Regions from separate parts of the Shewanella sp. SACH genome, predicted to be linked through region 3. Evidence: predicted binding sites of a transcription regulator. Region 3 holds the regulator's gene; each other region holds the start of a gene.
What was found. Region 3 encodes sigma-54, which starts transcription at its own class of promoters, with help from an activator protein. Its sites were predicted from a motif close to GTTGGCACGNNNNTNGNNT; they were not measured.
Positions count from the first base shown of each region.

Region 1 (3,982 bases), on a different contig from region 3:
TTGTAAGCGATCTCTCACACGGGCATGGGCATCTCACTCGGACGGCTTTTTTAACGCTTAAAAAAGCCGCTGATCATCTGAGCAAACATTACCCAATCAGCCATCAAACTGTAAAAGGGATACTGAAATGTCGCGGGTCGATTCTTCTCGAATACGAAGTGTCCCACCCACGCAAAACCGTAGCCAACGACCGGAATAAACCAACATAGCCACCAGGCTTGTGAAACCAAGGCAATGCCAATCAGCAGCAGGACTAAGCTACTGCCAACAAAGTGTAATTGCCGGCAAATCGGGTGCTGGTGTTGGGATAAATAGAAAGGATAGAAATCGGCGAACCGTTTATAAGAGTGAGTCATCTTGTTGAACCGAATAGAATAACAACTGGCCATGGACACTGCCGATAGTGAGATCGCCTAAAGAGACAAAGTCATGCAGGGTAAATAATTGCAGATGACTCTCCTGAGCGATAAACACACCAATGCCATCCAAATCCGGCTGCTCATCACACCAACTCACTACCGCTTGCACTAACTTATGTCCGAGTCCTTTATGCTGCTCGTTCGGTGCAAGGGCGATAAACTGCAAAATACCGCAGTGCTTACTGGGTAAGAGTTCGACAATACTGGACTCTTTTTTCATCAACGCTTGGGTCGATTGCCAGCCCGTACCTAACAACATCTTTAAGCGCCAATGCCAGTAACGCCCTTCTCCCAAAGGCACTTCTTGCGTTACCACACAGGCTAAACCAACCAGTCTTTCATGGTCGAACAAACCTATGAGTGCTTGTTTTTGTTGCCATAACGTATTGAGTTCTTCGCGGATCGCGGCGCGCAGTTTTTGCTCGTAAGCAGCTTTATCTGAGGTGAAAAGTGAATCGACAAAAAAAGGGTCATCATGGTAAGCGTTATAGAGGATAGAGGCGGCAATGCGTAAGTCTTCCGCTGTCAAATAGACCGCACGGCAGTCTTCCAAGGTTTCATTGTCCATTATTAGTATTCCTTGACTTAGCTCACACTTTTTATGAGTAACAATTAATTTACCAAGGAAACGGAAAAGTGCAAATTTTAATCATAGATTGCATTTTTCAATCAGGCGCTTACTCTAAACGAAGGCACTATACTGAAAAGGAAATAATGATGGATACAACTCCAGTAGACCTAAGCCACTTATTCGAGCAACTCGGTTTAGACAGTAGCGATGAAGCCATAGCGCAATTTATTGCAACCCATGACATCGACCATCACATCCATCTAAGCCAAGCGCCCTTTTGGACCCCAGCTCAAAAGAGCTTTATCATCGAAGGCCTAGAAGCTGATGCCCTCTGGACTGAGCCCATTGAGCAACTAGATACTCAGCTACGTAAGCTATAAAACTCGCGGGTTAAATTTTACTGTAAGCCGTTTCACCCCAACCCACTAAGGCATTGTTGCTCAGCACGATAGGTGTGCATTCGTCCTTAGTGGTTTTTCCATCGCCATTATTGCGCTGGGTACGATAAAACAACACTAAGACTTCTTTATTAGATTCACCTTGTTGAGCACTTTGTTGAATGTAGGCTTCACTAAAATCAGCGGTGCCCATTAAGATCATCACTTGGTCTTTGGGCATCCCTAAACTCAGTTTGGTTAAGTTAGTGCGGTTTTTATCCTGCACTTTCTCCCATGATTCGCTGTTATCCCAACCCGATTCGCCATCACCGACATTGACCACACAGCCGCTAAGACCTAAGCTTGCAAGCCCTAAAAAAGTGATGGCGATAAGTTTGTTATTCAATTTATGGTTAATCATGTGACATCCTGTGTAATTATTATTTTTGCTTGAAAAAGCGATTTAGGCTGGACAATAAGCAAAATAGATGCCAAATGACAACGCACTGTTTTTAAATGAAAAAAACTTACGCGACCTTTTGAGATTAGTTTAAATCATTCAACAAATTAAGGAATTTTGCTAATTATGAGTCCACTTGACCAAGTATTAGCGGCTGCACGTTCGCTCGAAGCCTGCGGTAAAGTACCGAGCCTTGCCTTAATTAAAACCCGTTTAGGTAGCAGCCTACCTTTACCGATATTGATCCAAGGCTTACAGCAATTTAAATCTATGCCTAAGGCGGATCGCGAGCGTTTAGCCGAGTTGCAAGCCCTCAGCCCGACAATCGAAGCCGCTGCAACTAACGATACCTTGACGCTTGCACTGCTTGCCGAGCGTCTGCAGATACAACAGACACATTTTGAGCGTCATGCTGAGCAACAAAAAACAGAAATAATGCAATTAAAAAACGAACTGCTTGAACTAAAACAACGCATCAACTTATTAGAAAAAAAAGGAAAAACCGCTTAATGTTTGTCACTGAACTGCGCTTCGAATGCTTCGCCGACACCACGATTTCTGCCGCCGAAAAAGCCATTAATCAGCTCCTTGAAGCCTATCGAGCTAATGGCCAAATCTTAGGGCGAGAATTTGCGGTCGCCTTTAATGACGGTGAGTTTAGAGTGCGTTTACTGATGCCAGAGAAAAGCAGTTTAGCGCATAAATATCACAGCCCTTGGGTCAAAAAAGCCTTAGCAGAGTTAACCGACGCTAAGCTACTCGCGCCGCGGGAAAAGTTTATCGGTCAGGACATTAATTCTGAGGTCAGCAATACCGACACACCGAGCTGGCAACTGCTGTATACCAGCTTTGTACACATGTGCTCGCCCCTGCGCAGCGGCGATAATCTATTGCCGATTCCTTTATATCGACTCCCAGCAACCTTTAATGGCGATCACAAACGCATTATCCGTTGGCAGAGCGAATGGCAAGCCTGTGACGAGTTACAAATGGCGGCGGCCACCAAAGCAGAATTTGCCGCACTTGAGGAATTATCGAGTCCAGACAGTGATTTATTTCGCAGAGGTTGGGATTTGCGCGGCCGTATCGAATATCTCACTAAAATTCCGACCTATTACTACTTATACCGCGTCGGCGGCCAAGATTTGGCCTCAGAAAAAGCGCGACCTTGCCCACGTTGTGGCAGTCATGATTGGAAACTCGATGAACCTTTATTGGATATGTTCCACTTTCGCTGCGAGCCTTGCCGCATAGTATCGAATCAGTCATGGGATCATCAGTAACATCATCTTATCTCGCCAAAGACCTCAACCTAAGATAAACCACGCTTAGGTTGAGCGTTCACGCTCAAACTAAGTGTGGTTTAGCGTCCACATTCTGGCTAAACATGATTGAAGGCTTAGAACTCGCAGCAAGATAGCGTCAAGCTCACGCCAACTAACGTTTACCAAAGAGGTTTTGCCACATACGTTTAAAGCTGGCAAAAATCCCCGGATGTTCTAATGCGGGCATAGGCAGTTCTTCATGTTTAACGGGCGGTGCTATCCGTGGCGATAACGCCCCAATAAATTCCGCTAAACTTGGCGACAATTGCTGGGTGGGGATCTCACCTGGAAGCTCTATCCACACGCTGCCATCACTGTTGTTGATGGTGAGCATTTTATCGCCCTCATCTAACAAACCGATAAACCACGTCGGTGGCTGCTTGAGCTTTTTCTTCATCATCAGATGACCAATCAGGTTTTGCTGCAGGCAGGTAAAATCATCCTCATTCCACACTTGCAGTAACTCACCCGTGCCCCATTCTGAGTCGAATAGTAACGGTGCAGAAAAATACTGACCGTAAAAATGATTGATTTCTGGCCATAAAGTCAACTCAAGCGCATGCTCAACATTGGCAAAACTGCCTTCGACTTCGCGTTTAACCGGCTGCCAAGAAACGGCTTGATCAAGATCAGCATGAAATTCGCCTTGAATACACACAGAAGGCTCACCCTGTGGGTAATAACGCGGTAGTTCACCTAAACTCGTTAGGTAAGCTTGATGGTAGTTTTGCAAAAATTTATCTAGTGCGGGCAGACAAGACACTTAAGCACAATCCAATTTCAGGTATAATGTGCGCCTATTTTGACATGGAAACAGTATTGATGACACA
Region 1 covers NZ_MPDG02000001.1:431,190-435,171, reverse strand. Annotated here, with positions in the region: gene BM607_RS01710 (DUF962 domain-containing protein) at 51-356, opposite strand; gene BM607_RS01705 (GNAT family N-acetyltransferase) at 340-987, opposite strand; gene BM607_RS01700 (DUF2789 domain-containing protein) at 1,137-1,370, shown strand; gene BM607_RS01695 (DUF3192 domain-containing protein) at 1,381-1,788, opposite strand; gene BM607_RS01690 (hypothetical protein) at 1,954-2,337, shown strand; gene BM607_RS01685 (Zn-ribbon-containing protein) at 2,337-3,110, shown strand; gene syd (SecY-interacting protein) at 3,265-3,915, opposite strand; gene queF (NADPH-dependent 7-cyano-7-deazaguanine reductase QueF) at 3,975-3,982, shown strand, end outside.
Region 1: the regulator sigma-54 is predicted to act here: its motif matches at 1,845-1,863, upstream of BM607_RS01695 (DUF3192 domain-containing protein).

Region 2 (3,982 bases), on a different contig from region 3:
TTGATATCGACTCATTAGGCAAAAAACTCAAAGATTTAAGCCAAGCCTGTTACTTAGTCAATCACAGCGAAAAAGGCTTAGGCATAGCGCAAACGGCCGAAGTGACCACAAGTGACAGCCAAGCGCCATTGGGCTCACACCCTGTCAGCGCCTTTGCCCCTGCCCTTGGCACCCAAAGTTTAGGCGACAGTAATTTTCGCCGCGTCCACGGCGTCAAATACGCTTACTACGCCGGCGCTATGGCTAACGGTATTGCCTCGGAAGAACTGGTTATCGCCCTTGGCCAAGCGGGCATTTTGTGCTCATTTGGCGCGGCGGGGTTAATTCCATCCCGCGTTGAAGCGGCCATTACCCGCATTCAAGCAGCGCTGCCCAATGGCCCTTACGCTTTTAACTTAATTCACAGCCCGAGCGAGCCCGCGTTAGAGCGCGGCAGCGTTGAGCTGTTTTTAAAACATAAAGTGCGCACGGTCGAAGCCTCAGCATTTTTAGGTTTAACGTCGCAGATCGTCTATTACCGCGCCGCAGGTTTGAGCCGCGACGAACATGGCGAGATAGTCATTGGCAACAAAGTCATAGCAAAAATCAGCCGCACCGAAGTCGCGACTAAGTTTATGGAGCCAGCGCCTGCTAAAATCCTACAGCAATTAGTGAGTGATGGTCTTATTAGCCAAGATCAAATGGCGATGGCGCAACTTGTGCCAATGGCAGACGACATCACAGCCGAAGCCGACTCAGGCGGCCATACCGACAATCGCCCATTGGTCACGCTATTGCCGACGATTTTGGCGCTCAAAGATGAAATCCAAGCTAAGTATCAATATAAAACGCCAATCCGTGTTGGCGCAGGCGGCGGCGTCGGCACACCCGATGCAGCATTAGCGACCTTCAACATGGGCGCGGCCTTTATCGTCACAGGTTCTATCAACCAAGCTTGCGTCGAAGCGGGTGCGAGCGAACACACCCGTAAGTTACTCGCCACCACAGAAATGGCCGATGTGACTATGGCGCCTGCCGCCGATATGTTCGAAATGGGCGTTAAATTACAAGTGGTTAAGCGCGGTACTTTGTTCCCGATGCGCGCCAATAAGCTTTATGAGATCTACACCCGTTACGATTCGATTGATGCTATCCCTACGGACGAGCGTAAAAAGCTCGAAGAGCAAGTGTTCCGCTCATCACTCGATGACATTTGGGCGGGTACTGTCGCCCACTTTAACGAGCGCGATCCTAAGCAAATCGAGCGCGCATTGGATAACCCAAAACGTAAGATGGCATTGATTTTCCGCTGGTATTTGGGTCTGTCTAGCCGCTGGTCAAACACAGGTGAAATCGGCCGCGAAATGGATTACCAAATCTGGGCAGGCCCAGCACTGGGGGCATTTAACGCTTGGGCGAAAGGCAGTTATTTAGATGACTATAAAGCCCGTAATGCGGTCGATTTAGCCAAACATTTAATGGTAGGCGCAGCGTATCAATCCCGCATTAACTTGCTGTTATCTCAAGGTGCGAGCATTCCGGCCACACTACTACGCTGGAAACCGCTGAATCGTTTTTAAACGCTTGTAGCCCTATTACAGACTGCTAATAAAGCAAATTGATGCAAGAGCCGACACTGATTGATGAATGGATTAATTGATTCACGCATTAACAGTGTCGGCTTTTTATTCTGTTTCATTTGTCATCAACCTCAGCTCCCCGACCTTCAATCAAGGCTTTGATCAACGTTTCAAATCCCAATATTAGGCTGAAACTCTTACCGAAGCTTAGGTAAAAATTGCCTGTACTACGTTTAGTACATTCGCGCCCGCTTAAAACCAATCAATTAAATTTCATTTAAAATCAACAAACTAATTAAAATATGCAAAGTTGGCATTATGTTCGCAATCTAGAAATAACCATTAGCCGTTACCTTACAAATGACACAAACGGTCATGCGAAGGATTAAGACAAGGGCAGGAGGTTCATATGTTAGGTTGGACATTAGTATTTCTGGTTGTTGCTGTTATTGCAGGCCTATTAGGATTTACTGGGATAGCTGGCGCAGCGGCGGGCATAGCGAAAATCATTTTCTTAATCTTTATTGTGTTATTAGTGATTTCCCTGCTGGTTAATGCCTTTAGAGGTAAGTCACCGCGACTTTAATTATTTTTTAGAAAGGAGATGTATATGAAACCATTTACTCTGATGACAAGCGCTTCACTGGCATTATTACTCGCCCTCGGTTTAACCGCTTGTAGCGATAACAAAGCCGAAGACGCGGGCGAAAAAATTGATGAAGTGATGACAGATACAGGTAATGCCATCGAAGATGCCTGTGAAGAAGTCAAAGAAGGTGTTAAAGCTAAAGATACTAAGTGCTAAGCAAACCTCACTTTAGGGTGGCAATAGACTCGTCTACTGCCACCCTTTTGAGTTAGCACCTAATTTAAACTTGAGTTAGAACCTGATTTCAACGACGCGATTCACCGATGCAGTCAGCCGTTTAACATGCAGCGGTAAAATCAAATGAACAGCATTGGAGGGCGCGTATGCTAAGCAAAATCCACATCAAATATTTCTACTTAGCAGGTGCCGTACTGCTAGCCTATTTTGCGGTAACGGGCACGTCTCCCCTGCTCACCTTTATTTGGGCTTGGACAAGCCTGTCGCTATTTTTAGTCGGTTCAGCCTATTGGTTTAATCTCGCCAGCATTTTTAGAAAGCGCCAAGATGGCACTATCCCTTGGTATATTCGCTGGGGCTTTATTCCGTTTCTATTGGGCTGCCGGCTGTATAACCATTGGGCGAGAAAACGCGACTCAGTGCCGTCGATGCAAAAGATAGATGAGCAGTTGTATCTCGGCTGCCGATTATTTTCTGCGGATCTGGAGAAAATCAAAGCCAATAAGATCACCGCAATTCTTGATGTGACCGCCGAATTTGATGGCTTAGATTGGTCGCAGTTTGAAGATCATATCGAGTATTTAAACATTCCCATCCTCGACCATAGCGTGCCGACCAACGCCCAGCTCAATCAAGCCGTTAACTGGTTGCATCGCCAAGTGCGCGCCAATAAACAGGTGCTGATCCACTGTGCTATGGGGCGCGGTCGTTCAGTACTGGTGCTCGCCGCCTATTTAGTCTGTAAAGATAAACAGCGTAACTTCGCCGAAGTATTACAACAAATTAAGCAAGTCCGCAAAACCGCGGGCTTAAACAAATGGCAATTACGCGCCCTTGAGCACATGCTCAAGCAAGGCAAAATCAACATCCATAAAGTGGCGTGGATTATCGCCAACCCTGTCTCTGGCGGCGGCAAATGGCAACAATATGGCGAGCAAATCCAAGACGAACTAAAAGCCTATTTTGACCTAACGTTAAAACTCACCAGCGAAAATATCAGCGCAAACACCTTCGCCAAAAAAGCCCGCAGTAGCGGCGCAGATATCATTATTGCCTGTGGCGGCGATGGCACAGTGACAGAGGTGGCATCGGAAATAGTGAACACCGACATCGCCTTAGGGATCATTCCCTTAGGCACCACTAACGCACTCAGCCACGCGCTATTTGGTTTAGGCAGTAAGCTCATTCCTGTCTCTCAGGCGCTGGACAATATTATCCAAGGACATTACCAAGCCATTGATACAGCTCGTTGCAATGAACAATTAGTCTTGTTACTTGTGGGGATAGGCTTTGAACAGCAGATGATTGAATCGGCCAACCGTGAACGTAAAAATGCCCTCGGCCAGTTTGCCTACCTCGATGGTTTATGGCGCGCCGTCAATGCCGATATCACTTTAACCATACAGCTCAGCTTAGATGATGCCGAGCCCACAACATTGACCACCCATAGCCTCATTGTTGCCAATGCCGCCCCGTTTACCAGCGTATTAGCGCAGGGCGATGGCGAGCCAAATATGACAGATGGCCTGCTCGATATTACCTGGTTAGATTCAGGGGATGAACCTAAGGAACAGCTCCTTAGCCTGGCCGAATTAGC
Region 2 covers NZ_MPDG02000001.1:403,297-407,278, reverse strand. Annotated here, with positions in the region: gene pfaD (eicosapentaenoate synthase subunit PfaD) at 1-1,559, shown strand, start outside; gene BM607_RS01625 (DUF1328 domain-containing protein) at 1,969-2,145, shown strand; gene BM607_RS01620 (hypothetical protein) at 2,170-2,364, shown strand; gene BM607_RS01615 (diacylglycerol kinase family protein) at 2,532-3,982, shown strand, end outside.
Region 2: the regulator sigma-54 is predicted to act here: its motif matches at 1,869-1,887, upstream of BM607_RS01625 (DUF1328 domain-containing protein).

Region 3 (3,982 bases):
AGCCAATTGCTCTGCGACGTAAACCGATCTGTGTTGCCCACCCGTGCAGCCAATCGCCACAGTTAAATAACTGCGATTGTTGCGCTCGAGATGTGGCAGCCAAGTTTCCAGTAAATTTTCGATTTGCCAGATGAACTTATTCACGAGTGGTTGACGATTTAAGAACTCAGCCACGGGCTCATCTAAGCCTGTCAATGGACGCAGCGCCAGTTCCCAGTGTGGGTTAGGCAGGAAGCGCACATCGAACATAAAGTCGGCTTCGGTTGGCATACCGTGCTTAAAGCCAAAGGACTCGAAGTTAATCACTAACTCTTTATCGACGCTGCCGAGCAGAATTTGTCTCACTTGATCGCTTAAATCATAGATATTCAAATTTGACGTATCTATGTAGTGATCGACCAGTTTTGACATAGGCTCGAGCAGTTTCCCTTCCAGCTTTATCGCTTCTTGCAAAGAGACTTGGCTCTTCGACAAAGGATGCAAACGGCGGGTCTCGCTGTAACGCTTAAGCAGAATTTTATCGCTGGAATTGAGGAAGAAGCTGGTTAACTCAGTATCAGGAGGCAGGCTCGCGAGTTGCTTCACTAAGACTTTATCCTGCTCAGGCATGTTACGCACGTCGACACTGATGGCGACGAGATCGTTACTGCCTTTGAGTTGCTCAAGCAAAGTGCCGATTAAGGGCAAGGGAAGGTTATCGACACAATAATAGCCGAGATCTTCGAGTACCCTTAGGGCGACAGATTTGCCTGAGCCTGAGCGGCCCGACACTATGACCAGTTTCATCCAGTGATTACCTGATAGAGTTCCGTTTCATCATGCGTCTTGCGTAATTGCTTTAATATTTGCTTGTCGCTCAGCTTTTCGGCCATGCAAGACAAGGTACTTAAGTGCTGCTGACATTGGTCTGCAGGCACCAGTAGTGCAAATAAAATATCAACAGGTTGCTTATCGATAGCATCGAATGCTATCGGCTCTTCACACTTAATGAGTATGGCAATGGGCTGATCTATATCGGCTAGTCGACCATGTGGAATGGCGATGCCGTTACCTATACCTGTGCTCCCCATCTTTTCGCGCGCCACTAGGCTTTCGAATATCTCTTGAGATGAGAGGGTCGGGTACTGGGCAGCGACTAAGTCGCTGATGAGTTCCAGTACCTTTTTCTTGCTGCCCGGAGTGGCGCAGGTAGTGCACTCCGGCCGCAGTATGGTACAAAGTTCCATTATTAGTGTTTTGTTAACTTCTCTTTGTGTTTAATAACCTGACGATCAAGCTTGTCAATCAGGGCGTCTATAGCGGCATACATGTCAGCATGCTCTGAAGTAGCAAAAACTTCACCACCGATAAGATTTATTCTCGCTTCGGCAATCTGTTGCATTTTCTCGACATTGAGCACAACGTGCACATTATTGATCTGTTCGAAATGGCGTTCAAGTTTTGAAAACTTTTCTTCTACATATGCGCGTAACGATTCGGTAATTTCGACATGGTGTCCACTCAGGTTTATTTGCATAGAAACGTCCTCCGATATCCACTGTAGGTTATAAACTTTTACGCTGATTAGAAGGCGGAATGAGCATAGCCTCTCGGTACTTCGCAATGGTTCTGCGGGCTACGTTGATCCCTTGTTCTGCCAGAAGCTGTGCCATCTTACTGTCGCTTAATGGTTTTTTCTGGTTTTCCGCTGCAACCAGTTTCTTAATGAAGGCTCTGATTGCTGTGGATGAGCACTCCCCACCATCGTCAGTACCGACGTGGCTAGAGAAGAAGTATTTTAGTTCAAAAAGTCCCTTAGGGGTATGCATGTATTTCTGTGTCGTCACCCTTGAGATGGTCGACTCATGCATTTCTACCGCTTCGGCAATATCGTTAAGCACCATAGGTTTCATGGCTTCTTCACCGTATTCAAAGAAACCTTGCTGATATTGGACGATACAGTTCGCCACCTTCAACAGGGTATCATTACGGCTCTCTAAACTCTTGATAAACCATTTAGCCTCTTGCAGATGACCACGAATAAATTGGCTATCGGCTTGGCTTTTAGTGCTGCGCGCCATCGAGGCATAATGTTGGTTTACATTGATTTTTGGCATGCAGTCAGGATTCAGCTCAACCACCCAGCGGCCATTTTTCTTCGACACTGACACATCTGGGATGACGTATTCGTCATCGTTGGGCGTAATCAATAAACCTGGGCGGGGATTGAGAGTTTGGATAAGCGCGATGCCGTCTCTTAATTCATCCTCTTTTAATTTAGTCTTACGCATCAACAATCTAAAATCGCGGGCGGCGATCAGATCTAAATGATCTTTGATCAGCATGCGGGCGTTTTCTAGGTTGGGCGTGTCAGCGGCAAAATGCGACAGTTGGATCAACAGGCACTCGCTTAAATCGCGGGCGGCAACACCAATGGGATCAAAATGTTGAATGCGCTTTAGTACGGCTTCGACTTCGTCGAGCTCAACCTCAGAATTGCCCATGGCTTCGAGGATTTCGTCAGTGCTTTGGGTGAGATAGCCTTGATCGTCGATGGCATCAATAATAGCGGTGGCAATGGCTAAATCGGTTTCAGAAAACGGTGTGAGGTTTTTTTGCCATTCTAAGTGTTCATACAAGCCTTCACTGGTCTCACCTTGGAAGGGCATATCATCTTCACGACTGCCGCCGGGGCCAGAATTAGGGGAGGCGGTGAACACTTCATCCCACGTGGTGTCCATGGGCAGTTCGTCGGGCATGGATTCTTTGGTTAAGGACTCTGCCGTGTCTATGGTGGAGCTGTCTTTTTCTGGCGGCAGGGTGCTAGATTCACTGAAATCCGTATCGGATAGCGTTTGGTTTACAGGGTCTTTAGTGGCGTCGAATTGATCCTCTTCCAGCTCGAGAAGGGGATTAGAATCTAAGGCTTGCTGGATCTCTTGCTGCAGTTCTAATGACGACAGTTGCAACAGACGGATGGCCTGTTGTAATTGTGGCGTCATGGTTAACTGTTGACCCAGTTTGAGCTGGAGTGACGCTTTCATGTTACCGCTGATCCCTACGTTATTATTGTTGGATGAGGTCGCTTGTTATCATCTTGAGTGGAGTCCAATGGTGGCATAAATTGCCTGCATTGGCTCCGCTTGATTAACTATAGCCTGAATTGTTCACCTAAGTACACAGCCCTAACTTGCTGATTGTCTAAGATCTCTGCGGGTGTTCCTTCGGCAATCAAGTTTCCGTGACTCACGATATAGGCATGTTCACACACATCTAATGTCTCACGGACATTGTGGTCTGTGATCAACACGCCAAGGCCACGACTTTTGAGCTGTTCGATAATCTTTTTAATGTCGATAACTGAAATCGGATCGACACCAGCAAAGGGTTCATCGAGCAAAATGAACTTAGGATTTGCTGCTAACGCCCGCGCAATTTCGACACGGCGACGTTCACCCCCCGACAATGACATGCCTTGGCTGTCACGGATATGGGTGATGTGGAACTCTTCAAGCAGATGCTCTAGCTCTTCTTCCCTTTGCTCTTTTTTTAATTCTTTGCGCGTTTGCAGCACGGCCATGATGTTGTCATGGACGGTCAGTTTACGGAAGATACTGGCTTCCTGTGGCAAGTAACCTATGCCTTTGCGGGCGCGCAGGTGCATAGGATCTGCGGTTAAATCATCATCGTCGATAAAGATGTGGCCTTTATCGCTTTTAACCAGACCGACGACCATGTAAAAGGTGGTGGTTTTACCCGCGCCGTTCGGGCCGAGTAGGCCAACGACTTGACCGGTTTTGACCGTCAGACTGACGTCTTTAACCACTTGGCGACTCTTGTAACTCTTCGCCAGATTTTGTGCTCTTAGGGTGATTTGGGTCATTTAGAGTCCTGCTTTTTCACAGGTTTATCTGCTGGCGCGTCTGGTTTGGCATCATCTTGATAGCTTTCTGGCTGAATAATCGTGATCACGCGATCGTCGCCACTGCCGGTACTCTCGGCA
Region 3 covers NZ_MPDG02000002.1:255,905-259,886, forward strand. Annotated here, with positions in the region: gene rapZ (RNase adapter RapZ) at 1-786, opposite strand, end outside; gene ptsN (PTS IIA-like nitrogen regulatory protein PtsN) at 783-1,226, opposite strand; gene hpf (ribosome hibernation promoting factor) at 1,229-1,516, opposite strand; gene BM607_RS08925 (RNA polymerase factor sigma-54) at 1,545-3,023, opposite strand; gene lptB (LPS export ABC transporter ATP-binding protein) at 3,131-3,862, opposite strand; gene lptA (lipopolysaccharide transport periplasmic protein LptA) at 3,859-3,982, opposite strand, start outside.